DNA from 4 places in the Oceanobacillus sp. B139/18 genome. Region 3 is predicted to be linked to each of the others. Evidence: riboswitches for the same ligand, from Rfam matches in the RefSeq annotation. Region 3 holds a riboswitch; each other region holds the start of a gene.
What was found. Region 3 has a riboswitch for S-adenosylmethionine ahead of ACZSMY_RS11000 (methionine ABC transporter ATP-binding protein). Riboswitches for the same ligand answer to the same signal wherever they lie in the genome.
Positions count from the first base shown of each region.

Region 1: it holds a riboswitch for S-adenosylmethionine, as region 3 does, so the genes downstream of both, ACZSMY_RS15470 (O-acetylhomoserine aminocarboxypropyltransferase/cysteine synthase family protein) here and ACZSMY_RS11000 (methionine ABC transporter ATP-binding protein) in region 3, are expected to answer to the same signal.
Region 2: it holds a riboswitch for S-adenosylmethionine, as region 3 does, so the genes downstream of both, metK (methionine adenosyltransferase) here and ACZSMY_RS11000 (methionine ABC transporter ATP-binding protein) in region 3, are expected to answer to the same signal.
Region 4: it holds a riboswitch for S-adenosylmethionine, as region 3 does, so the genes downstream of both, ACZSMY_RS03200 (methionine biosynthesis PLP-dependent protein) here and ACZSMY_RS11000 (methionine ABC transporter ATP-binding protein) in region 3, are expected to answer to the same signal.

Region 1 covers NZ_JBVFXI010000005.1:109,142-112,954, forward strand. Annotated here, with positions in the region: gene megL (methionine gamma-lyase) at 1-39, opposite strand, end outside; gene rarD (EamA family transporter RarD) at 289-1,200, shown strand; SAM riboswitch class I at 1,397-1,495, shown strand; gene ACZSMY_RS15470 (O-acetylhomoserine aminocarboxypropyltransferase/cysteine synthase family protein) at 1,589-3,247, shown strand; gene ACZSMY_RS15475 (SGNH/GDSL hydrolase family protein) at 3,620-3,813, shown strand, end outside.
Region 2 covers NZ_JBVFXI010000003.1:6,009-9,821, forward strand. Annotated here, with positions in the region: gene ACZSMY_RS10470 (gamma carbonic anhydrase) at 136-663, shown strand; gene metK (methionine adenosyltransferase) at 718-1,917, opposite strand; SAM riboswitch class I at 2,086-2,191, opposite strand; gene pckA (phosphoenolpyruvate carboxykinase (ATP)) at 2,375-3,813, shown strand, end outside.
Region 3 covers NZ_JBVFXI010000003.1:112,029-115,841, forward strand. Annotated here, with positions in the region: gene ACZSMY_RS10990 (MetQ/NlpA family ABC transporter substrate-binding protein) at 1-225, opposite strand, end outside; gene ACZSMY_RS10995 (methionine ABC transporter permease) at 288-956, opposite strand; gene ACZSMY_RS11000 (methionine ABC transporter ATP-binding protein) at 949-1,971, opposite strand; SAM riboswitch class I at 2,100-2,199, opposite strand; gene ACZSMY_RS11005 (thioredoxin family protein) at 2,340-2,660, opposite strand; gene ACZSMY_RS11010 (toprim domain-containing protein) at 2,805-3,170, opposite strand; gene gcvH (glycine cleavage system protein GcvH) at 3,385-3,765, opposite strand.
Region 4 covers NZ_JBVFXI010000001.1:662,264-666,076, forward strand. Annotated here, with positions in the region: gene dacB (D-alanyl-D-alanine carboxypeptidase/D-alanyl-D-alanine endopeptidase) at 1-80, shown strand, start outside; gene spx (transcriptional regulator Spx) at 403-810, shown strand; gene ACZSMY_RS03200 (methionine biosynthesis PLP-dependent protein) at 981-2,087, opposite strand; SAM riboswitch class I at 2,237-2,341, opposite strand; gene ACZSMY_RS03205 (hypothetical protein) at 2,651-3,553, shown strand.

The DNA of each region.
Region 1 (3,813 bases), on a different contig from region 3:
AATCATTGCTGTTTCCATATGTTTAAACTTTTTGCTCATTTATATTCTCCCCGATCCTGATAAAGGTAATAATTCAGATAAGTCTCTCTCTTTATGATAAAGTATTCCTGTGCTGTTGGAAATGTTTCCGGCTCAAAAAAATATCTAATATTTCGTACAAAGAAAACAAAGCTCCCGCTCCATGAAGCTTCGTTTTACGGAATACATTATTTAAAAGTTATTGCTTCCTGCCTCATAAAGTTTTAATATTGGTTTTAGTTTAATTTTTTCAGAAGGCAGGAATGGATAATGGAGGATAAATCTTTACAACAGGGAGCGGTTATTACCTTTGCTGCTTATTTATTATGGGGAATCTTTCCAATCTATTGGAAGTTTCTTGAACATGTTCCAGCTGGCGAAGTACTAGCCCACCGGATTGTCTGGAGCTTAATTTTCATGATTTTTTTAGTACTGGTGACAGGTAATTGGCGTGAACTGATTGAAACGGTCCACGAGCTGAAAAAAGATAAAAAGAAAACCATCGCTATCATTACAGCTTCCATCGTTATATCTATTAACTGGTTTCTATTTATTTTTTCGGTTCAGCATGGACATGTGCTGCAGGCCAGCTTAGGGTACTATATCAATCCTTTGATCAGCATTTTATTAGCGGTATTTGTATTGAAAGAAAAGACAACGAAAGGACAGGTCTTATCGTTCATCCTTGCCGGTATCGGCGTACTTTATTTAACACTGAGCTATGGTGTGTTCCCTTGGATTTCGCTGTTATTGGCCATCACCTTTGGCTTTTATGGATTGATTAAAAAAACACTCCATCTGCATGCAATGTATGGACTTACTATTGAAACACTTGTAGTGGCTCCGATTGCTCTATTGTATTTACTATTTGTTCCGTCAGAAGGATCTTTTACTTTTTCTCCTTTGTTTACATCGGACAATCTTTTACTTATAGGCGCGGGGGGTGTTACAGCAATACCTTTACTGCTGTTTGCTGCAGGGGCCAAACGGATTCCATTGGCAATGGTTGGCTTTTTACAATATGTGGCACCGACAATTATGTTCTTTCTGGGGGTATTTCTATATAATGAAACCTTTACGGTACATCATATGATTACCTTTGCTTTGATTTGGGCTGCACTTATTATCTATATGGCCAGTATTTACCGGGATGCACCGCGGAGAAAAAGAAGAAAGGCATAGTTTTCAGCCAGTAACGGCCCGGTTCGTCCAAAGGCCTTTAGGTCATACTTTTGTGATAATTCCTTCAGTAAGGATGAAAGAAATCCCCGCTGAAGGAAGATTCACTTTATTTCATCTATTAATCCCTAGTAAAACACTTGACTTTTAACCTGTAAAACTATATACTCGCAAGTAATTTCAAAATATTTAGCAGAATCTCTTATGAAGAGCGGCGGAGGGAATAGGCCCTGTGAAGCCCGGCAACTTGAACATTCAGGTGCTCCATCCTACAGATATATCATCTGAAAGATAAGAGAGGGTTCTAAGTCAGTTATCAGAGCTCTCTTCATTATAGAAGAGAGCTTTTTTCAGGTAAAAGAGTGTTTTCAATAAAAAGGGAGGAAATACAATGTCAAACTATCCAGTACAGCAAGACGAAACGATTTTGTTACACGGGGGGCAGGTTCCAGACCCGACAACCGGAGCACGTGCTGTTCCAATCTATCAAACAACCTCTTATGTTTTTCGTGATACAGAGCATGCACAAAACTTATTTGGATTAGCAGAGCCAGGTAATATCTATACTCGAATTATGAATCCGACGGTAGATACATTTGAGCAGCGGATTGCACAATTAGAAGACGGAGTCGGTGCTTTAGGTCTAGCTTCCGGGATGGCAGCTATTACGATGGCGATTTTAAATATCACCCGTGCCGGTGATGAGATTATCGCGGACAGCAATCTATATGGCGGGACGTATAACTTATTTGCCAACACGCTCCCCCGTTATGGAATCAATGTAAAATTTGTAGATGGAACTGACCCGGATGCTATTGAGGCTGCAATTACAGATAAAACAAAAGCAATTTTTGGAGAAATCATCACTAATCCAAGTTTATATGTTTTTGATGTCGAAACGGTGGCTGATATTGCTCATAATCATCGCATTCCTTTAATTATTGATAATACATTTGCCCCTTATTTTGCCAAGCCGTTAACCTGGGGTGCGGATATTGTGGTTCACTCCGCCACGAAATGGATTGGCGGACATGGCACAACCATCGGCGGTGTCGTTGTCGACAGCGGCAGATTTGATTGGAATAATGATAAATTCCCTGATTTTATCGAGCCGGATGAGAGCTATAATGGCTTAAAATATGCGGATTTAGGTCCTGCTGCATTCATTACCAAGCTGCGCGTCCAATTATTACGTGACATCGGACCTGCGCTTAGTCCGCAAAATGCCTTTTTATTACTGCAAGGCCTGGAAACTTTACACTTACGCATCAGGAAGCATAGCGAAAATGCAGAAAAAATAGCAGCTTACCTGGAAAATCACCCTGCTGTAGAATGGATCAACTACCCGGGGCTGGAATCACATCCCTCCCATCAGCTTGCTAAAAAATACTTAAAGGGCGGTTTTGGGTCAGTTATTACATTTGGTATTGAAGGCGGACGAGAAGCAGGCCGTACTCTAATCGATAATGTGCAGCTCTGGTCTCATGTCGCCAATGTGGGGGATGCCAAATCGCTTATTATCCACCCTGCTTCTACAACCCATCAGCAATTGACAGATGAGGACTTGGCAAAAAGCGGTACAACGGAAGAATTGGTCCGTTTATCCATTGGTTTAGAGTCATTTGACGATATTGTAGCTGACTTGGATCAAGCCATTGATAAAGCAACAGGAAAATCACAGGGCAATCAAAAATCAGCCGAGGAAATAGCAGTGCAAAATTTACTTCAATCCCCATTTGACCGCAGCGAAGGTGTCCGCAAAAAGCGGATTATTACTGTCGGCATCGCGGACGAAGAAATTGTTCCTCTCTATAAATTAGGCTATGAGGTAATTCCTGCGGCAGATATCGATGAAGTGACAACAGATATATTAACAGGAGCTGATGCAATATGGCTGCAGGAAGGTAAACAGACACCAGAAGAAAACGCAGCTTATCAGGGCACGATTTTATTCACAGCTTCTGCTCCTGAAGTATCATCTGAAGTGTTTATTCTTTCGACCGTTCAGCCGGCGCAATTTGCTCTTGAATTACGCAGCTCCGGACGTTAAATACAAAAATAACATCCTTCCCCGCCTTTCTTTTATAGAACATTTCCATGTTTTATTGTTAAGAAAGGCGGGTAATTTTATCATGGAGAAAAACAACACTCCCACTGATTGATGTTTCGTTTTATGTTATACTATAATGTGGTTACGTCTTCTAGCTTAAAAATTAGAAGGCGTTTTTCATTTAATCTGTTTAGTATTGATTATCCTTGATTAAAATAAGACTATAAGAAGACGCATATATTCTATGAAACTTTACCAATCCATTTTGCAAATACACATATAACAAATTTAATTTCCTTTTCGTATTCTTAGGTAATTTTATTTGTTCCAACATAAACTAGAAGAAAAGAACACGTAGGTGTGATGATGAAAATGACGAAAAAGAAATGGTTTATTCTCATTAGCTCCACTCTGATTACCGCTATTGCTGTTTTTGCAATTTTACAGCTGCCCTATTTTCAATTAAACTCGGAACAACGGGAAAAAGAAGAAGCATTAAGAGAACAAATTACGCCTGAAGAAACAGAAAATGAGGAAGAAACACCCGAAGAGAGCGAAGAGGTTAT
Region 2 (3,813 bases), 110 kb from region 3:
ATTAGGAGATTACGATAGGAATAACAAGTCTTTCTCCTTCATTCAGTACTAAAATCAACTCATTTAGAACTGCCTTTCCAGATAATATTTCCTTTGATATACTTTAATCAATATGACTGAGTTGGAGGAATACAAATGATTGAATCATATAAAGGAATAACCCCGTCTATTGATTCTGCCGCATTCATTGCCAAAAATGCAGTAATCAACGGAGACGTGACGATTGAAGAAGAAGCAAGTATTTGGTTTCATACGGTGATTCGCGGTGATGTAGCACCGACAAAAATAGGTAAGCGTACCAATGTCCAGGATCTCTCTATGCTGCATCAAAGTCCTGATATGCCGTTAATTCTTGAAGATGATGTCACTGTTGGACACCAAGTCACCTTGCATTCAGCAATTATACGCCATCATGCGCTGATTGGCATGGGGTCCATTATTTTAGATGGCGCAGAGATCGGGGAGCATGCTTTTGTCGGCGCAGGAAGTCTGGTGCCGCCGGGCAAAAAAATACCGCCCCGCACATTAGCTATGGGTAGGCCGGCTAAAGTGGTTCGTGAATTAACCGATAAAGACTATCAAGAAATGGACCGCATCCGTAAATCCTATGTGGAAAAAGGACAATATTATTTAAAAGAAACAAACATGGGCGGAAATGAGTAAAACCATCCTATTCCAAAGAAAAACGTCAGGCATCTTCAAACACCTGACGTTTTTTTATTTTGCAGTCAACGCTTTTAATTCTTCGACTTTATCTGTTTTTTCCCATGGGAATGTAATATCTGTACGTCCGAAATGGCCGTAAGCAGCTGTGTTTTTAAAGATTGGCCTTCTTAAATCAAGCATGCGGATAATACCTGCCGGACGCAAATCAAAAAGCTCCCGGACTGCTTCCACTAATCTCTCTTCACTGACTTCCCCTGTACCGAACGTATTGATTGAGATAGAAACGGGCTGTGCAACGCCAATCGCATAAGCCAGCTGAACCTCACAAGAATCAGCAAGACCTGCAGCAACAATATTTTTAGCAACATAACGGGCCGCGTATGCAGCAGAACGATCCACTTTCGTTGCATCTTTACCGCTAAAAGCGCCGCCGCCATGTCTGGCATAGCCTCCATAAGTGTCTACAATAATCTTTCTTCCGGTCAAGCCGACATCGCCTTGCGGACCGCCTAAAACAAAGCGCCCGGTCGGGTTAATATAGTACTTTGTTTTTTCATCCAGTAATTCACCGGGTACAACAGCTTCGACAACATGTTTAATAATATCCGCTTCGATTTGTTCATTCGTAATATCCGGATGATGCTGCGCGGAAATGACAACCGTATCTACACGCAGCGGCTGGTTATCTTCACCGTATTCAACGGTTACCTGTGTTTTCCCGTCTGGACGCAGATAGCCGATAATCTCTTCCTTCCGGACATCTGCTAATCTTTTGGATAAACGGTGTGCTAAAGAAATTGGTAAAGGCATCAGCTCTTCAGTTTCATTACATGCATAACCAAACATTAATCCCTGGTCACCGGCACCAATTGCCTCGATTTCTTCTTCGCTTTCTTGTCCTTGTCTTGCTTCCAGCGCAACATCCACACCGCCGGCAATATCAGGAGACTGCTCATCAATAGCAGTCAATACAGCACATGTTTCTGAATCAAAACCATATTTTGCCCGTGTATAGCCAATTCCTTGTACTGTTTCACGTACAATTGCAGGAATATCTACATATGTACTTGTAGAAATCTCTCCGGCAACTAAAACAATTCCAGTTGTAACCGTAGTTTCACAAGCTACTCTGGCATTCGGATCCTTCGAGAGAATCTCATCCAGAATAGCGTCTGAAATTTGGTCAGACATCTTATCCGGATGCCCTTCAGTAACTGACTCAGAAGTAAATAAACGACGATTTGCAGCCATAAGGCTAACTCCCCTTCTCCAATAATGTTACGGAACTCTATTTCAATATAAATTTATCATTCCACCCAATGTGGTTTCATTTTTTAGAGGATATTTAAAAAGTCTCCTAAAAACAAAAAAACCTCTCCTTCAAAATATATGAGGAAAGGAAAACTTATTGGCCTTTCGCTCTTATTGTTCAAGGAATGATCCTTGCATCAGGTTAGCACCTTTCACTTCAAGTGAGGTTGCTGGGCTTCATCGGGACTGTCCCTCCACCATCTCCAAATAAGAGTATCCGTTCAATATTTAGATTAACGAAACAAGCCTCTCCTGTCAACCTTATTATCATTTGTGACAGAAAAAATAATTTTTCATAAATTAGTATGGACTATTATATTTAATGTGTTATACTAATAAACATATTTCAAGATAAAATCAATTCTAAACCATTAATTAAGGAGTGAATAATTGCTTTATGAAAATATTGCGGAGAAGTATACTGGAGGAGCTCACTTTAACTAATATTTACAGCAACTATTCTGTTGGCCAGCTTATTGAAAAAATTATTCATCGTGATGAAGCAAAATTAACATCTACTGGCGCGGTCCGTGCCACCACTGGAAAATACACGGGACGTTCTCCAAAAGATAAATTTATTGTAAAAGATGCTTTGTCAGCGGATAAGGTAGACTGGGGAAATGTTAATCAGCCTATTGAAGAGGAAGTCTTTAATCAGCTGCTGGGCAAAGTGATTGCCTATCTAGATAACCAAGAGGAAATTTTTCACCTGCAAGCTTATGCGGGTGCGGATGAAAAATACAAACTGCCTATTCAGGTAATCAATGAATACGCTTGGCATAATTTATTCGCAAGACAATTATTTATTCCTGTTGAAAAAGACATGGAGCAATTACATGAAGCTGATTTTACAGTAATCTCCGCTCCCGGTTTTAAAGCAGACCCGGAAGTTGACGGTACAAACTCCGAGGCTTTTGTTCTCATTTCCTTTGAACAGCGCATTGTGCTTATCGGCGGAACAGAATATGCTGGAGAGATAAAAAAATCTATCTTCTCTGTAGCTAATTTCCTGCTCCCTGAGCAAAATGTTCTGTCCATGCATTGCTCCTCTAACGTTGGAGATGAAGGCGATGTTGCTTTATTTTTCGGGTTATCCGGAACTGGAAAGACCACACTTTCAGCTGACATTGACAGAAGATTAATCGGTGATGATGAGCATGGCTGGAGTGACGAGGGTGTCTTTAATATTGAAGGCGGCTGCTATGCAAAATGCATTAATTTATCCGCAGAAAAAGAACCGCAAATCTTTGATGCGATCCGCTACGGATCTGTTCTGGAAAATGTCGCCTTGGATGAAGATACACGCGTCCCGGATTATGATGATACTTCGTTAACAGAAAATACACGGGCAGCTTATCCATTAGAAAATATTGATAACAGCTTAGAGCCAAGTGTGGCTGGACATCCAAATACAATTATTTTCCTGACCGCAGATGCTTCCGGTACTTTGCCGCCAATCAGTAAATTGACAAAAGAGCAGGCAATGTATCATTTCTTAAGCGGATACACGAGCAAACTGGCTGGTACAGAACGTGGTGTAACTAAGCCTGTAGCTACATTCTCAGCATGCTTCGGATCTCCGTTTTTACCATTAAATCCATCTGTCTATGCAGAAATGCTCGGAGAAAAAATTGATAAATTTGATGCAAATGTATTTCTGATTAATACTGGCTGGACCGGCGGCATGTTCGGTGTGGGAACGAGAATGAAATTATCCTACACGCGTGCGATGGTGCATTCCGCTTTAATCGGCGAGTTAAATGACGCGGAAACAACAACAGATGAAATTTTCGGATTGGCTATTCCAAAATCCATTCCAGGTGTTCCTGATGAAGT
Region 3 (3,813 bases):
CTCATACTGTTCAATTTCTAATGTAATTCCTTCTTCTTCTAATAATGGTGCAGCTTCTTCTAAAATTTCAGCATGCGGGATACTGGAAGCACCAACTGTAATTTCAGTCGGCTCGTCCCCTTCACTGCCTGTACCTTCTTCATTATTGGAAGAATCATCATTTCCTCCGCATGCTGCTAAGAATAAAATCAAACTTACAGCTGCTAAAAACCAAAGCTTTTTCATGTTGAACGCCCCTTTTTTATTTTTTATTATGTGAATCAAGAAATTCTTGAATAGCACCTTTCTTAACGCTTGTCTATCTTTCTGGTTATAGCATCCCCAATAAACTGGAAGATAAATACGATAATCACAATGATGACTGTGCTGACAAATACAACATCCCAGCTTTTCCGCTGAAATCCGAAATAGTAGGCATGGTTTCCTAATCCGCCTGCTCCAATCGCTCCTGCCATCGCAGTATAACCGATTAAAGCAATCGCTGTAACCGTCAGCCCCGATACAAGTGCAGGCTTGGACTCTGGAAGCAGCACCTTAAAAATAATCGTACTTGCTTTAGCTCCCATTGCTTTGGCAGCTTCTACAACCCCTTTATCTACTTCCTTCAATGCAATCTCCACTAATCTTGCATAGAATGGAGCAGACCCGAGGATTAAAGCCGGTAAAGCAGCATTAGGTCCACGCAGTGTCCCCACTACAAAATCGGTGAAAGGAAATAACAGCAGGATCAATATAATAAACGGAACAGCACGAAATACATTGACAAATGTTGCAACAACAAAATTAATCAATCGATTTTCCCAAAAGTTCCCTTTCGACGTTAAAAATAACAGCAGCCCTAAAAGTAAGCCAATAATGGCTGTGCCGACTAAAGCTATAATGGTCATGTAAAGTGTTTCTTGAGAAGCTTCTACTAAATCTTCTATCGTAACGTTTGGAAATAATTCCTCAAGCATGCTGAATTACCTCCAATTCAATAACATCCTGTTCTTCCAGGTACTTTATTGCCTCTTCCTGCTGATTACCTACCAGCTGAACGATCAATGTCCCATAGCTCCCGACCTGTGTCTGGGTGATTTTCCCCTGCAAAATATTAACATGGATATCAAAATTCTTCACAAGCTGGCTGATTACAGTCTGGTTTGCACTTTCTCCTAAAAACTGAATCCGTAATAACGCGCCCTCTTGATATCTTTTCTTCAACTCTGTCATGTCTTCCTCTTCCTCATCTGATCCAGTCAGCTGTTCAACAAATTTCTGCGTTACCGGCTGCTTTGGTCTGGTAAATACATCGAGAACCGTTCCTTCTTCTACTACTTTCCCCTGCTCCATCACTGCAACTCGATTACAAATTTTGCGGATAACATGCATTTCATGGGTAATCAAAATAATGGTTAAACCCAGCTTTTCATTAATATCCTGCAGTAAACGCAAGATTTGATTCGTTGTTTCCGGGTCAAGTGCAGAGGTTGCTTCATCACAAAGCAGCACCTTCGGAGAGTTTGCTAATGCTCTTGCAATTCCTACCCGCTGCTTTTGTCCGCCGCTCAGCTGTGCAGGATAGGCATTTTCCTTTCCTGATAAGCCTACTAATTCAACCAATTCCAGTACCCGCTTTTTCCGGTCGCTTTTCTCCACACCGGAAATCTCAAGCGGAAATTCTATATTTTCAGCGACTGTCCGGGACCAGAGCAGGTTAAAATGCTGGAATATCATTCCAATATCCTGTCTGGCGATACGCAAATCCTTTTTCGATAAGGAGGTAATAACCTGATCGCCGATTTTTATCGTACCTGTCGTTGGTTCTTCCAGCCTGTTAATCAAACGCACAAAAGTACTTTTCCCCGCGCCGCTGTATCCGATGACGCCATAGATATCTCCATCCGCTACGTTTAGATTTAAATTATCTACGGCGACAATATCTTTTTTTTCTAAAGAGAATATTTTCTTCAATCCTTCAATGGATATCACTTTATTTCACTCCTATATGTGTACAAACCTATTTTATTGTGTACGCTATATTTTCCTCTTCATTGAAAAAGCGTCTTTCTGCAAGAGAACAGAAAGACGCTTTATTATACACAATATCGTCCATTGCTCCCTTATCTTTACAGTTTCCTGCAGGAATTGGCACCTTTTCAATGATTGAAGGTTGCCGCGGTTTCAATGGGCCAGTCCCTCCACCGCTCTTGATAAGAGTTTGCCTATTTTTAAATGAAGTGCCATTATAGTAGCATGCCATTTGTGCCTTGTCAATCACAATCCCTAGCCATTCACTCAGGTTTCTGTGGAATCTGCTGCTTCTCGTATATTGAACCGTCCTCTTGTACAGAAAAAACTTAGTTGTTTATTGCTGTGAATAATTCCGGTTTGTATTTCATCAAATACTGATAAATATTTGCTGTCGATTGAAACGTGTACACTTTCTCAATCATTTTACCGTTTTCCATAAATGCAAGACATGGCACGCTTTCGACTTGATGAGACTGCATAAAATCAGGGTGCATGGACGCGTTCATCTCCGTAAAAATATCAGTTTTATGCAGTCTTTCTATTTTTTCAAGCATAGCGCGGGCTACCGTACATGTCCCGCAAAATGGTGTATAAATATATAGTATGAATCGTTGATGATTCTTTTCTTCTCCACTAAACTGTTTCAAGTTCATTCCCCTCAATCTTTTTCTTCCCATAAAATAATATATGCTGAGTGAAAGGATTACACTGATTGCGTATAAAACGACTTCGCATCTTTCCTTATTTATTTCCTCGGCGAATAGAATCCATTCTTATTTTAACGTTTTACGTTACCATTTTGCAAGGTAATTGAGATTGATTCCAATGCGTTTTCCTGCCAGAATACTTGCCAACATTCTTTTTGGGGTGGCGGCAACCTCACGAAATTCACTGCTTACATAAATATGCTCTGCGTGCGGCAGTTCCCTGGCTAGCTGTTTTCGGAGTTTCATTCCCGAATCATCCTCGTCCACCAGAATAAATACATCTGTATCGTCCAAATGATAATATTCCAACAGCTCTTCAAATTTTTCTACACCGATGGTTCCATTTGTACAAACAATGGTGATGGTATTGTCGTCAAGAATTTTTTCTAGATGCTTTTTATCAGATAACCCTTCAACGATTATGACTTTGTTGTAATCATCTTCCATCATCGTTTTGCACTCCTTATCGAAGTGATTAGGTAAACATCTTTTTTAACCTAATCCTATCCTATGCTTTTTCTATATTATATGAAAAGAAAAGAGCTAACTATACACGAATGTGGAAAAGTCAGCTCTTTTTCACCTATTTTTAGAGCCTTTTTTGAAAATTCAGGAGCAGCGCCTGTATTTTCTCTTTCTCTAAAATAGGTGTAATGTAATTTTATTATCCTTCGATAAATTCCTGGTATGCTTTCGAATCTAATAATTCCTCTAAATCTGCTTCATTCTCAAGTTCAATAACAATCATCCATGCTTTTTCATGCGGTGATTCATTCACAAGCTCTGGGCTGTCTTCCAGTTCTTCATTTACTTCTACCACTTTTCCGCTGACTGGAGCATACAGCTCGGATACCGTTTTAACAGATTCCACACTTCCAAATGGCTCTTCCAGCTCTAAAGAATCGCCGACTTCCGGTAATTCTACGAAAACAATATCGCCAAGCTCATCCTGTGCAAAGTCTGTAATTCCTATACGAACTTTTCCATCTTCTTTTTTTACCCATTCATGTTCTTTTGAATATAAATAATCATTTGGCAAGCTCATTTCGTATCCCTCCAACAAAACTTTATTCTCTTCAACTATACATGGAAG
Region 4 (3,813 bases), on a different contig from region 3:
ATTTATTAGATACGGATACAGGAAAAGAATTAGAAGATGAACTGGTTGCGATAATGGCGGAGATAGAAGAATGGTGTTGACCTTTGTCATTTGTTTTTTGGGGGGGTTCATTATTTGATTTAAGCTGTTATTAAACAGAAGTTTAAGGGCGTATTGTGGAATCGTGAAGCCGGGGAAGCATATTTATAGAGCGAAGGAATAATAGCAGCAAGCTTTATTTCGATGAATTAAGCTTCATTTCATGTTTTTTTTATGACCTTACCATAGTTTTACCACATTTCCATGCTAAAGTGAAACTAAGATAGAAAAAATGGAATGAAGAAGCAGAAATGTTTTACTTTCATTTCATCATAATCACTTTGAATCTTGTAATGAATATGTCAAATAATAAGGAGAATGAATATGACAGTGCATATTTACGGAGTATCTTGCTCATCTACAAGAAAAGCGAGACAATGGTTTCGCAAAAATGGAATTGCTTATAAGGAACGAAATATTTTACATCAACCATTGACAATTGACGAACTAAAGAATATTTTACAAATGACTGTGGAAGGCACGGATGAGATACTTTCAACCCGTTCTAAAATTTTTAAAGAATTGAATTTGAATGTAGAGGATTTGTCTCTGCAAACTTTATTGAAATTAATTCACAAATACCCAAGACTGCTGAAAAGTCCAATTTTGGTGGATGAAAAAAGATTCCAAGTTGGGTACCATGAGGAAGATATTCGTCAATTCTTACCTCGTAAAACGAGACAGCTGCAATGGTTACAATGGAAAGTGGATTTAGGTTTAATAAAAGGGTAACGAACCTTAAATGAACCTTAAATTATGGAAGCATACGATGAAATGGCTGTATGCTTCCATATGTTGAATGTTGAGCAAATTAAATAATATGTAAGGAAGAATATAATTTCATCTTTACTCTAAAAAAGAGGCAGCTTTAAAATGAGCTGCCTCTTTTTTGGGGTATTGTTTTAAATTTTACTGACAACCTGCAGCGCCTGCTCAATATCTGCTATTAAATCCTCCGCATCTTCAATTCCTACAGAGAAACGAAGAAGGTCATCACCGATTCCTCTGTTATCTCTTTCTTCCTCCGGCATATCGGCATGTGTTTGTGTTGTAGGATAGGTAATAAAGCTTTCTACACCGCCCAGACTTTCGGCAAATACAATTAAGTTGAGGTTAGCTAAGAAAGAACGCACCTGGTCGGCATCTTCTAAACAAAATGAAAGCATGCCGCCTTTATTTGGATAATAAACCTGTCCAATTGACGAGTGGTCTCGCAGGTAAGCAGCAATTTCTTGTGCGTTTTCCTCGTGACGCTGCATACGCAATGCAAGTGTTTTTAACCCGCGGACAAGCAGCCAGCTGTCTGAAGCAGATAATGTTGCTCCTGACGCATTATGCATTTCAAATAATTTTTCGGAAAGGTCAGGACTTTTGGTTACGACCAGACCGGCTAAAACATCATTATGGCCGCCGATATATTTTGTCGCACTATGCACTACAATATCCGCACCAAGCGTAATTGGCTGCTGGAGATAAGGTGTTAAAAATGTATTATCAACAATAAGCAGCAGGTTATGCTTTTTAGCCAGCTCCGCATACTTTTCAATATCCACCTCCTGAAGTAACGGGTTCGTCGGTGTTTCTAAAAAGATAGCCTTTGTATTTTCGTTAATACATCGTTCTGTTTCCGTGATATTTTGACAGACATCATAGGTCACGGAAATATTATAAGCTTTTTCAAAATGATTAAAAATACGGTAAGTTCCTCCGTAGATATCTTTTGTCGCGATAAGGTGATCGCCCATACGAAACAGGGAGGAGAGAACTAATTGAATAGCTGCCATTCCTGAGCTGCAGGCGAAAGCAGCATCTCCTTCTTCCAGCTTTGCGAAACCTTCCTCTAAAACAGATCTGGTCGGATTCTTGGTACGCGTATAATCATAACCTGTGGAATGGCCAATTCCCTGGTGCTGATAAGCTGTTGACATGTAAATAGGCGGATTTATAGCCCCTGTCCGTTCGTCCGTTTTATTACCTAACTGTACTAATGCTGTTTCTATTTTTCTCATTTTCCTTCAGCCTCCTCAATCCAGAAACATGAATTCGCTTATCTTTCGCGAATATGCTGTTTTCTTATGATTTTCCCATGTGAAATCAATAAAAAACCCTTCTTATTCCAGAGATGAGATAAGAAGGGTATGATATCGTGATGATACATATCTTATCTTTAAAGGGGAGTTCCCTTCTGGAATTAGCACCTTGCTAGAAGCAGCTGGTTGCTGAGACATCGTCGGGCCAGTCCCTCCGTCTCTCTGGATAAGAATTGGAATTTTATTAAATTATAATTACGTTAACTTTACAAGAGCGAGGAAAAAAAATCAAGTCTTGATTTTTTTAAAAATGAAAAAGCCGGCAACACTGGCTTAGAGGCTGTGTATAGAAAGAAGAAGCTTGAAAAAAACGAAAAGTATTTGAAAAGGACTCCGATGACGATTACAATGGTAGTGTAGTGAACGTATTGTTGAATGGTTATAAAATGGACAATTACTCTGAATGAGTTGGATATGTCTGATAATAAAAAGGGTGAAATAATAAATATCCGAATGAAACTATTTAAAAAGGAAGAAGATATATGCGCAAAAAAAAGCTATTATGGGTAAACATTTCTATGTTAGCAGGTTGTATTATCATCATTGGCATGGGGATTTATAAGGATAACCGCTCTGTAGAATATTCAATGGAAGTGAGTACAGAAGACGGAACTGGACAAACTGGAGAAAGCGTAGAGATTTTTACAACCTCCTGGAATAATCGGTTATTAGGAGACAATGAACAAATTTATCAAACAGCTAATTTAGATTATCGCAACATACTTCAGCAGGAAGACAATGAAATAGAAGTGCAGGAAGAGCGTACTGTGACTCAAGGTACCGAAACAGAGGAAGAAACATACACAAATCCAGAAACAGAGGTGCAGGAAGAAGATTATATAGCTTCTGAGGAAGCATCATCTAATCAAATAACAAATGATGAGCCAGCTGACAGTGAACAAAGCAGTAACGCTTCAAATAAGGAAAACGCAGCTGGTGAAAATAATGAGAATACAGAAAGCCGAGAATCAGAATCGAATAATACGCAACGTTCCACAGCTTCTGTACATCAGAATCAATCTGAAAAAAATAGCCGCTTTTCTGATTCCAATAATTCTGGAGCTGAAACTGAGGCGCCCGGCACAAATGACAGGAATGAAGAGAATTCAGAGAAAGAAGATTCAAAAGATAAATCGGATCAACCGCCGAAACAGCCGGAAGAGGAAGAAAATGGCAACGATGATAATGCAAACAACAAGGAACCCGATTCTGAAGATGTAGAGAGTGAAGAGCCGGAATCAGAGGAAGGAAATCCTGAAGAAGAAGAAAATAATGGAGAGCATGAGACTGAAGAAGAGGGAGAAAACTCAGACTCAGAAACAGATAAAGGTTCTGAAGAGCACAAAGGTTCTGAGGTCGATACTGCATCCATCTATGCTGATTAAATTACGAAAGAAAGCAGCTGTTTCATAATTAAATTAATAAGGTAAAATAAAACTGCGAATTTGCTGTAGCCTGGCGAATTTGCAGTTTTTTAATATTAAAATCTCAACTTTCGCACCTATTAATAAGCATATATATCATGCGGGTTCTTTGATAAAACAAGTTTCGCTAAGTTTTCTAAAGAAATTATAATGAAAATTAGCCTAATCCCGCAAAATTTGATATTATAATAGATGCAGTGACTATTAAACGTGATAGTTCG